Regions from separate parts of the Pseudidiomarina sp. WS423 genome, predicted to be linked through region 2. Evidence: predicted binding sites of a transcription regulator. Region 2 holds the regulator's gene; the other holds the start of a gene.
The links. Region 2 encodes MetJ, which represses methionine synthesis genes. Its sites were predicted from a motif close to TAGACGTCTAGACGTCTA; they were not measured.
Positions count from the first base shown of each region.

Region 1: the regulator MetJ is predicted to act here: its motif matches at 1,893-1,910, upstream of msrA (peptide-methionine (S)-S-oxide reductase MsrA).

Region 1 covers NZ_JBOJLN010000003.1:168,047-171,469, forward strand. Annotated here, with positions in the region: gene ACQ661_RS05075 (Ig-like domain-containing protein) at 1-1,215, shown strand, start outside; gene msrA (peptide-methionine (S)-S-oxide reductase MsrA) at 1,314-1,847, opposite strand; gene ACQ661_RS05085 (hypothetical protein) at 2,052-2,510, opposite strand; gene ACQ661_RS05090 (PepSY domain-containing protein) at 2,631-2,981, shown strand; gene ACQ661_RS05095 (winged helix-turn-helix domain-containing protein) at 3,033-3,423, shown strand, end outside.
Region 2 covers NZ_JBOJLN010000007.1:62,087-65,509, reverse strand. Annotated here, with positions in the region: gene argH (argininosuccinate lyase) at 1-1,333, shown strand, start outside; gene metJ (met regulon transcriptional regulator MetJ) at 1,427-1,759, opposite strand; gene metL (bifunctional aspartate kinase/homoserine dehydrogenase II) at 2,082-3,423, shown strand, end outside.

The DNA.
Region 1 (3,423 bases), on a different contig from region 2:
GCTGATTTACTGGCAAAATTTGTAGCCAGCCAAGAAGGCTCAACCACCGCTGGCAGTGTGCCATTAACTGTGAGTAGTTATCTAGAAGCGATGCCGTTAAGTGTGGTGGGTGCGAGTCTGACTATCTATGAATCGTATGAACTCGAGTTGGCACCTATTCCGTTTGAATACGAAGGTGAGCAATTAGAACTACCTGCGGTATCACCCGAAGGGAGTGCATACACCAACACCTACACGCGAGCTGAAAGTTTGATTAAAGATCTCACGTTTGATCTATCAGCGCCAACGGAATATGCCTACTACGGTGAGTTTTACGCTTACAATAACTTGACGTTTGATGGTTTGCCCGACGATGTGTATTACTTTACCCGCATGGCTTATAGTTTTTACCCCACGTCTGAATTTAGCGGTACTTTTGATCGCGACGTGATCGAAGGTGGTAGCTACGAGTTAAGCCCAGACAAAACGAAGTTAACGCTCACCTATAACGATCCGAACATGAATTACTACGCTGAAGATTTGTATCTGTTAGACGACCAAGAGCATGCGCAAATTGTGCTTACCAAGCGTCATCTTAAAAACGGCGGCGAGAATTGGAATACAAACAATATGCCTAATATCGATCACAGCTTGGATACCGCCAACGTGATTGCCGATAAGACCATCTGGGATGGCGTTAATGGCGAGGGTAAGTTAACGCCATTAACCGCTCGTATTGGTGGTGGTGGCTATCGATACAGCAGCGATGGTAACTATTATATCGTCGATATTGATTGTGATGAAGTCGCACCGGGTGGTGATATGTGGGACGACTGCCTCTCGGCTAGCATCGAGCCACGTAGCTTACCATCTGGGAACTGGGAAGATGTTGATGGCAATAGTATTTTAGTTGGTAAGAGCTGCTATCAAGACCAATGTGGTGGTAGCTTCCGTCGATTTGTGGCGAGCTACGATAATGGTGTGATGGCGCTGCTATCGAGTAGCAAGTTCCCGTACGGTACTGGTCCTTACAATATTTACGTTGAGCCAGGCAAAATGTACTTTATGGCAGGTGGAATGACTTATTACAAAGCCAGCGAAACCGGTGAAGAGCCGGTACCGGTTGATGCAGCTAGCTTGATTGATGTGCCAACCGCAGCCTATCAGCGCAGCTCAAGCTGGACGCCAGACCCGTTGCGCTTAACCAAGCCGTTTGCTGAAGTAACTGAGAAATAAAGGCTTGGAAAACAACTAGGAAGATAGGTTGGAAAGCAAAAAGGGCTTACCCATCGGATAAGCCCTTTTTTATTAACTGCAAATATTAACCGCAAATATTAGCCGTCAAGTTTCTCAGCAAAAGTCCGCTTAAACTTCGCCAACTTAGGATGTACCACTGCTTGGCAGTAGGCATTTTCAGGATTACGCTCCACGTAGTTGTCGTGATATTCTTCGGCCGACCAGAATTTTTCCAGTGGCTCAACGGTGGTCACAATAGGCGCATCCCAGGTTTGCTCGCGCTCCATTTCCGTAATGATTTCTTGCGCCAAACGCTGCTGCTCATCGGTTTGATAGAAAATCGAGGTGCGATACTGGCTGCCAATATCGTTACCTTGACGGTTGACCTGAGTGGGGTCATGCAGTGCAAAAAAGATCTCAAAAATCTCGCGCACGCTTAGCGAGGTCGGCTCAAAAGTGATTTGCACCACCTCAGCGTGGCCGGTATCGCCCTTGCAGACTTCTTCGTAGGTAGGTTCGGCTTTATGGCCGCCGGCATAACCCGATTGCACTTTTAATACCCCACGTACTTGCTTGAAGGCGCCTTCAAGGCACCAAAAACAACCGCCGCCTAACGTAATTTGTTGCGTCATAACTTGTAAACTCCGTCGCAAAAGAACGAAAAGACATCCTGCGAATAGACGTCTAGATGCCTGTATTGGATGGTGTTACTTTACGCCTGCAGCCATAGTTTGTAAAGCCTCTGATCAAGCCACTGCAACAAAAACGAGCGACCACACGCACGTGGCCACCCGTTTGTTATCGTTGCTGTTATCGTTGCAGAGGGGGGGCGTTAGTTACAGCTCGCGGATATGAAAACGCAGCTCTAGTTCACGACCGTTGGCGTTGTCACCTTCAATCTCAATACGACCGCTATCATCAATTGAGATCTCTTCAAACACCGCCATGCCTTGACTATTCGCCTGTTGCATCACTTGTTCAACTTGTGTCAAGGTCAGGCCCCACGGCTGTACGATCTTGCTTTCTTTGCGCTCGTGCTTCACTTCAGCTGCGGCCCCTGCGCCCTGAAACGTCACTTCGGCAAACCAGTTATCGGCTAGCCAACCTTCCACTTCCAGTTGCGGGCGATGATCATCCCACTCCAGCTCATTAACATGGGTATAGCCGTAATTCTTAAGCGCTTGCAACTGCTCCATTTGGCTGTTGGCGGTAACCGCTGAGTTAGCTGCAACTACGGCAGTTGTGCCCATTAGTAATACGGCTGCTAAACTTACTACCAAGCTTTTGTTTGACATAGTCGGTACTCCTTTGTTGATGTTGCAGCTATCTTATCAGCCTATCAATGAGCCTAGTATGAACCACTCGTTCATGTTTGGTTCATGTTCGTGAACCGTTTTTCGGGTAAGCTTAACACCATGAACAAGTTATCTTATCTCATCTTTGTCACCAGTCTTAGTTGGGGCCTGCAAGCGGCTCTGGCTGCGCCCGCCGGCGTCTGGTCCGACAACAAGCAACAGCAACGTTTGTACCAACAAGTGCAAGCGGGCGAGGTGGTGTCGTTAGAAGTGATCTTGGCGTATTTACGCGAGCGCTATTACGGCGAAATTGTGGAGATAGAATTAGAAGACGATGATGGTATGCTCGTCTACGAAATAGAGATGATCGGCCCCCAAGGGCAACGGGCCGAGTTTGAATTTGCCGCCCGTACCGGCGAGCTAATGAGCGTAGAAGGGCGTCAGTTAAAAGCCATGAGCAAACAGCCATGAGTTATCGGCCATGAATGATGGGCTCGGAACCATCGGTTATGAGTAACTTGCATGAAAATTTTGATTGTTGAAGACGATATCAAATTGGCGCAAAACCTCACCAAGGTGCTGACCGAGGCCGGCTATAACGTCGACCATGCCGGTACCGGCGCCGCGGCTGACTATTTGTTAAGCACCGAAGTGTTTGATTTGCTGATCTTAGATTTGGGCCTCCCCGACGGCCAAGGCAGCGATTGGTTGCAGCGCTGGCGTCAAGCAGGCATTGGTATCGTCACGCTTATTTTAACCGCGCGCGGCACGTGGGCTGATAAGGCTAGCGGTTTTAATGCTGGCGCTGATGACTACTTGGTAAAACCTTTTGCGGTGGCTGAATTATTAATGCGCGTTAAGGCGCTTATCCGCCGCAGTTACGGCCAAGCCCACCCGCATTTAACCGTCGGCG
Region 2 (3,423 bases):
CTACGTACAGATGCTACAACGCGATGTTAGCCGGCTACGCGATGCCGGCAAACGGATGGATGTCTGCCCGCTCGGTAGTGGTGCCTTAGCAGGAACAACTGCCGCCATCGATCGGCAGGCGTTGGCGCACGAGCTTGGCTTTCGTCAAGCATGCGAAAATAGCTTAGATGGTGTGTCGGACCGAGATTTCGCCCTAGATTTGCTGCATATCGCTAGCACCGGGATGATGCATTTATCGCGTCTGGCCGAAGATGTCATCTTCTATTGTTCTGGCGAAAGTGGCTGCTTTGCCATGAGCGACCGTATCAGCAGCGGCTCATCGTTAATGCCACAGAAGAAGAACCCAGATTTGTTTGAGTTGTTAAGGGGCAAAACAGGGCGAGTTCTGGGCCATTTACAAGCGTTGTTCATCACCTTAAAAGGCTTGCCATTAGCCTACAACAAAGACATGCAAGAAGATAAAGAAGGCCTGTTTGATGCCCTACAGACCTATCAGCATTGTCTGGCCATGCTCGCGTTCGCCTTACCTGAGTTATCGGTGAATCAAGACCATGCCGCCCAGCAAGCTTTGTTGGGCTACAGCAATGCGACTGAATTGGCTGATTACATGGTGGCGCAAGGGATTCCGTTTCGGGATGCTCATCACCTTACCGGTAGCTTAGTGCTCTTGGCTCAGCAAGCTGGCGTAGCACTCGAGCAGCTCGATTTAGCCGCCATGCAACAAGTGTGTCCGCAGTTGCAAGCCGATGTCTATCAGGTTCTTGATAGCCAATACGGTTTGCATAAGCGGCAGGCTCTGGGTGGCACCGGCCCAAGCGCCGTTAAACTAGCTATCAAGCACGCCGAAGACTGGTTACATGCGGCCGAAGCGGCAAGTAAACATGTGCGCCAAGCTCGTTTAGCAGACGCCGACAAGATTTGTGAATTGATCGCCTACTGGGCTGAGCAAGGTGAAAACTTACCTCGTGACAAAGCGGATGTATTGCAAGCGATTCAGAGCTTTGCCGTAGCAGAAATGAATGATGAAGTGGTAGGCTGCGCAGCACTTTACGTCTACACCACTGGCTTGGCCGAAATTCGTAGCTTAGGATTATTTCCACAAGCGCAAGGTAAGGGGCTGGGAGCAGAATTGGTCGCTTGGTTACTCTGGAAGGCACGTGAGCTTGGGATTAAACGGACCATAGTGCTAACCCGTGTACCTGAGTTCTTTGGCAAGTTGAACTTTAAGCTGACGGTGAAAGATGCGTTACCAGAAAAAGTGATGAAGGACTGCGACATCTGTCCTCGTAAAGAGAACTGTGACGAGACCGCGCTTGAGTATTTATTGAAATAACCAGACTTAACCGCCCCTGCAAGTGACCCGTAGTAGAAGTAGTGCTGCTGCCACGGGTTATTGCTTGGTCGCTGTGCTACAAATTAACCCTCGTTAATCTTCGTCGTCGTACAGATCTTCTACTTCCGGAATAGGTAGGTTACGCCGTTCTAATTCAGCCCGCACTTCGGCAGGAATTTTATGTGGATTATCTTTGCGTAAATCATCATCGGTAGGCAGCGGTTGCCCAGTGAAAGCATGCAAAAAAGCTTCGCACAGTAGCTCACTGTTGGTGGCATGACGTAAGTTCTTGACCTGACGACGAGTTCGCTCATCGGTTAGCACCTTGAGTACCTTGGTAGGAATAGACACCGTAATTTTTTTTACGTGCTCGCTCTTTCTACCGTGTTCCACATACGGGTAAATATACTCACCATCCCATTCCATACCGCACCTATACACCCTGTTCATTGGCTGGGCTGACTGCAACTGCTAATGACAGTCAGCAAACTCAGCAAAATAAAAAGTTAAAAACCTTAAAGCTTGTGGTGAATTGTACTGTGGATATTAAATCAGTCAACTTTATACGTATAGCGGTCTATACTTCTTTATCTGTTCGTTTTAATCTTGCACAGTAAAACTCACGTAAGCACATGCTAAGGTCACCAACTTTATGCATCGCGCGCTTTATTGAATGGGGGCTACCCCCTATAATTATTGTTCATTCATTATCAGCAGACCGCTGCACACAGGAGAACGCACACGCATCATGACGGTTGAGGTTAAAGTTACCCCCGAGCAAATTCAAACCGTGGCCGAGCAAGTTCAGGTTCACAAATTTGGTGGCAGCAGTTTGGCCGATGCCTACTGTTATCGTCGCGTCGCTCGCATTGTTAGCGAATACGCCGGTGCTAGCGATTTGGTCGTAGTGTCTGCTGCGGGCGATACCACCAACCGTATTCTTGCCATTATTGATGCCAAAGCTGATGACCGTGGCGTTGCCGAAGTGCTGCTGAAACAACTCGAAAAATATCAGCAAGGGCTGATCAACGAGTTGCTTAACGGTGACCACCAACAACGCGTACTAGACCTATCGCAACAAGATTTTAAGCGCTGGTACGGGTGGTTAAACGACCAAGAAGTAATTACCCATAAGCCTGAATTGCTGTCCTACGGCGAGTTATGGAGTGCCCGTTTATTAGCAGCCCTATTGCAACAGCAAGGGGTCACCGCCGATTACATTGATGCCCGTACGTTCTTGGTAGCTGAAGATGCGCCCGAGCCACTGATTCAGGTGCCCGTATCTCGTGCTGGCTTGCTCAACCGCATTGCACCTCACCCGGGTACAAGATTTATTGTGACCGGCTTTATTTGTGCCGACCCTAGTGGGCGTTCCTTAATTTTAGGTCGTAACGGCAGTGACTATTCTGCCACCCTCGTTGGTAGCTTAATAGATTCTAAGCAGGTCACTATCTGGAAGGATGTGGCTGGGGTGTACTCAGCGGATCCGCGTAAAGTAGAGCGGGTGGTGAGCCTACCTATTCTAGATTGGCAAGAAGCTGAAGAACTGGCACGGTTAGGTAGCCCGGTGTTACACCCGCGTACCTTCCAGCCGGTTAACCGCGAACGCATGGTGATTGCGGTACGCTCTAGTTTGAAGGTAGAGAATCAGCAAACTCGTATCGGCTTATACGAAGATACCGAAGCTAAAGGCAAGGTGTTAACGTCGCTAGCCGACGTGGTGTTGTTTAGAGTTGATTTAAGCGATGCCCAGCTGATTGATAAATTTGAAAATTTAGAACTGACTCCGCTTATTAGCTGGAACGAAGTAGCACAACATCATGCCTACTATGCCTATCACCAAAACCATCTCGACTTTTTACAGCAGTGGTTACTTGAGGTAGATAAAGCGGATCATGTGGTGCAGATGGAAGGCTACTCGATGATTGCCTTGGTAGGTAATCGGATTCAAGAGACGGCCCAGTACAGCACCTTTAAAACCGAGTTAAGCGCACAGAACCTGCGGCGTTTGGCGTTTTCGCCAGATAACAATGCAGTGATTGCTATTTTGGAGCAAAAGCTGGATAACCGCTTACTCAATCGTATTCACA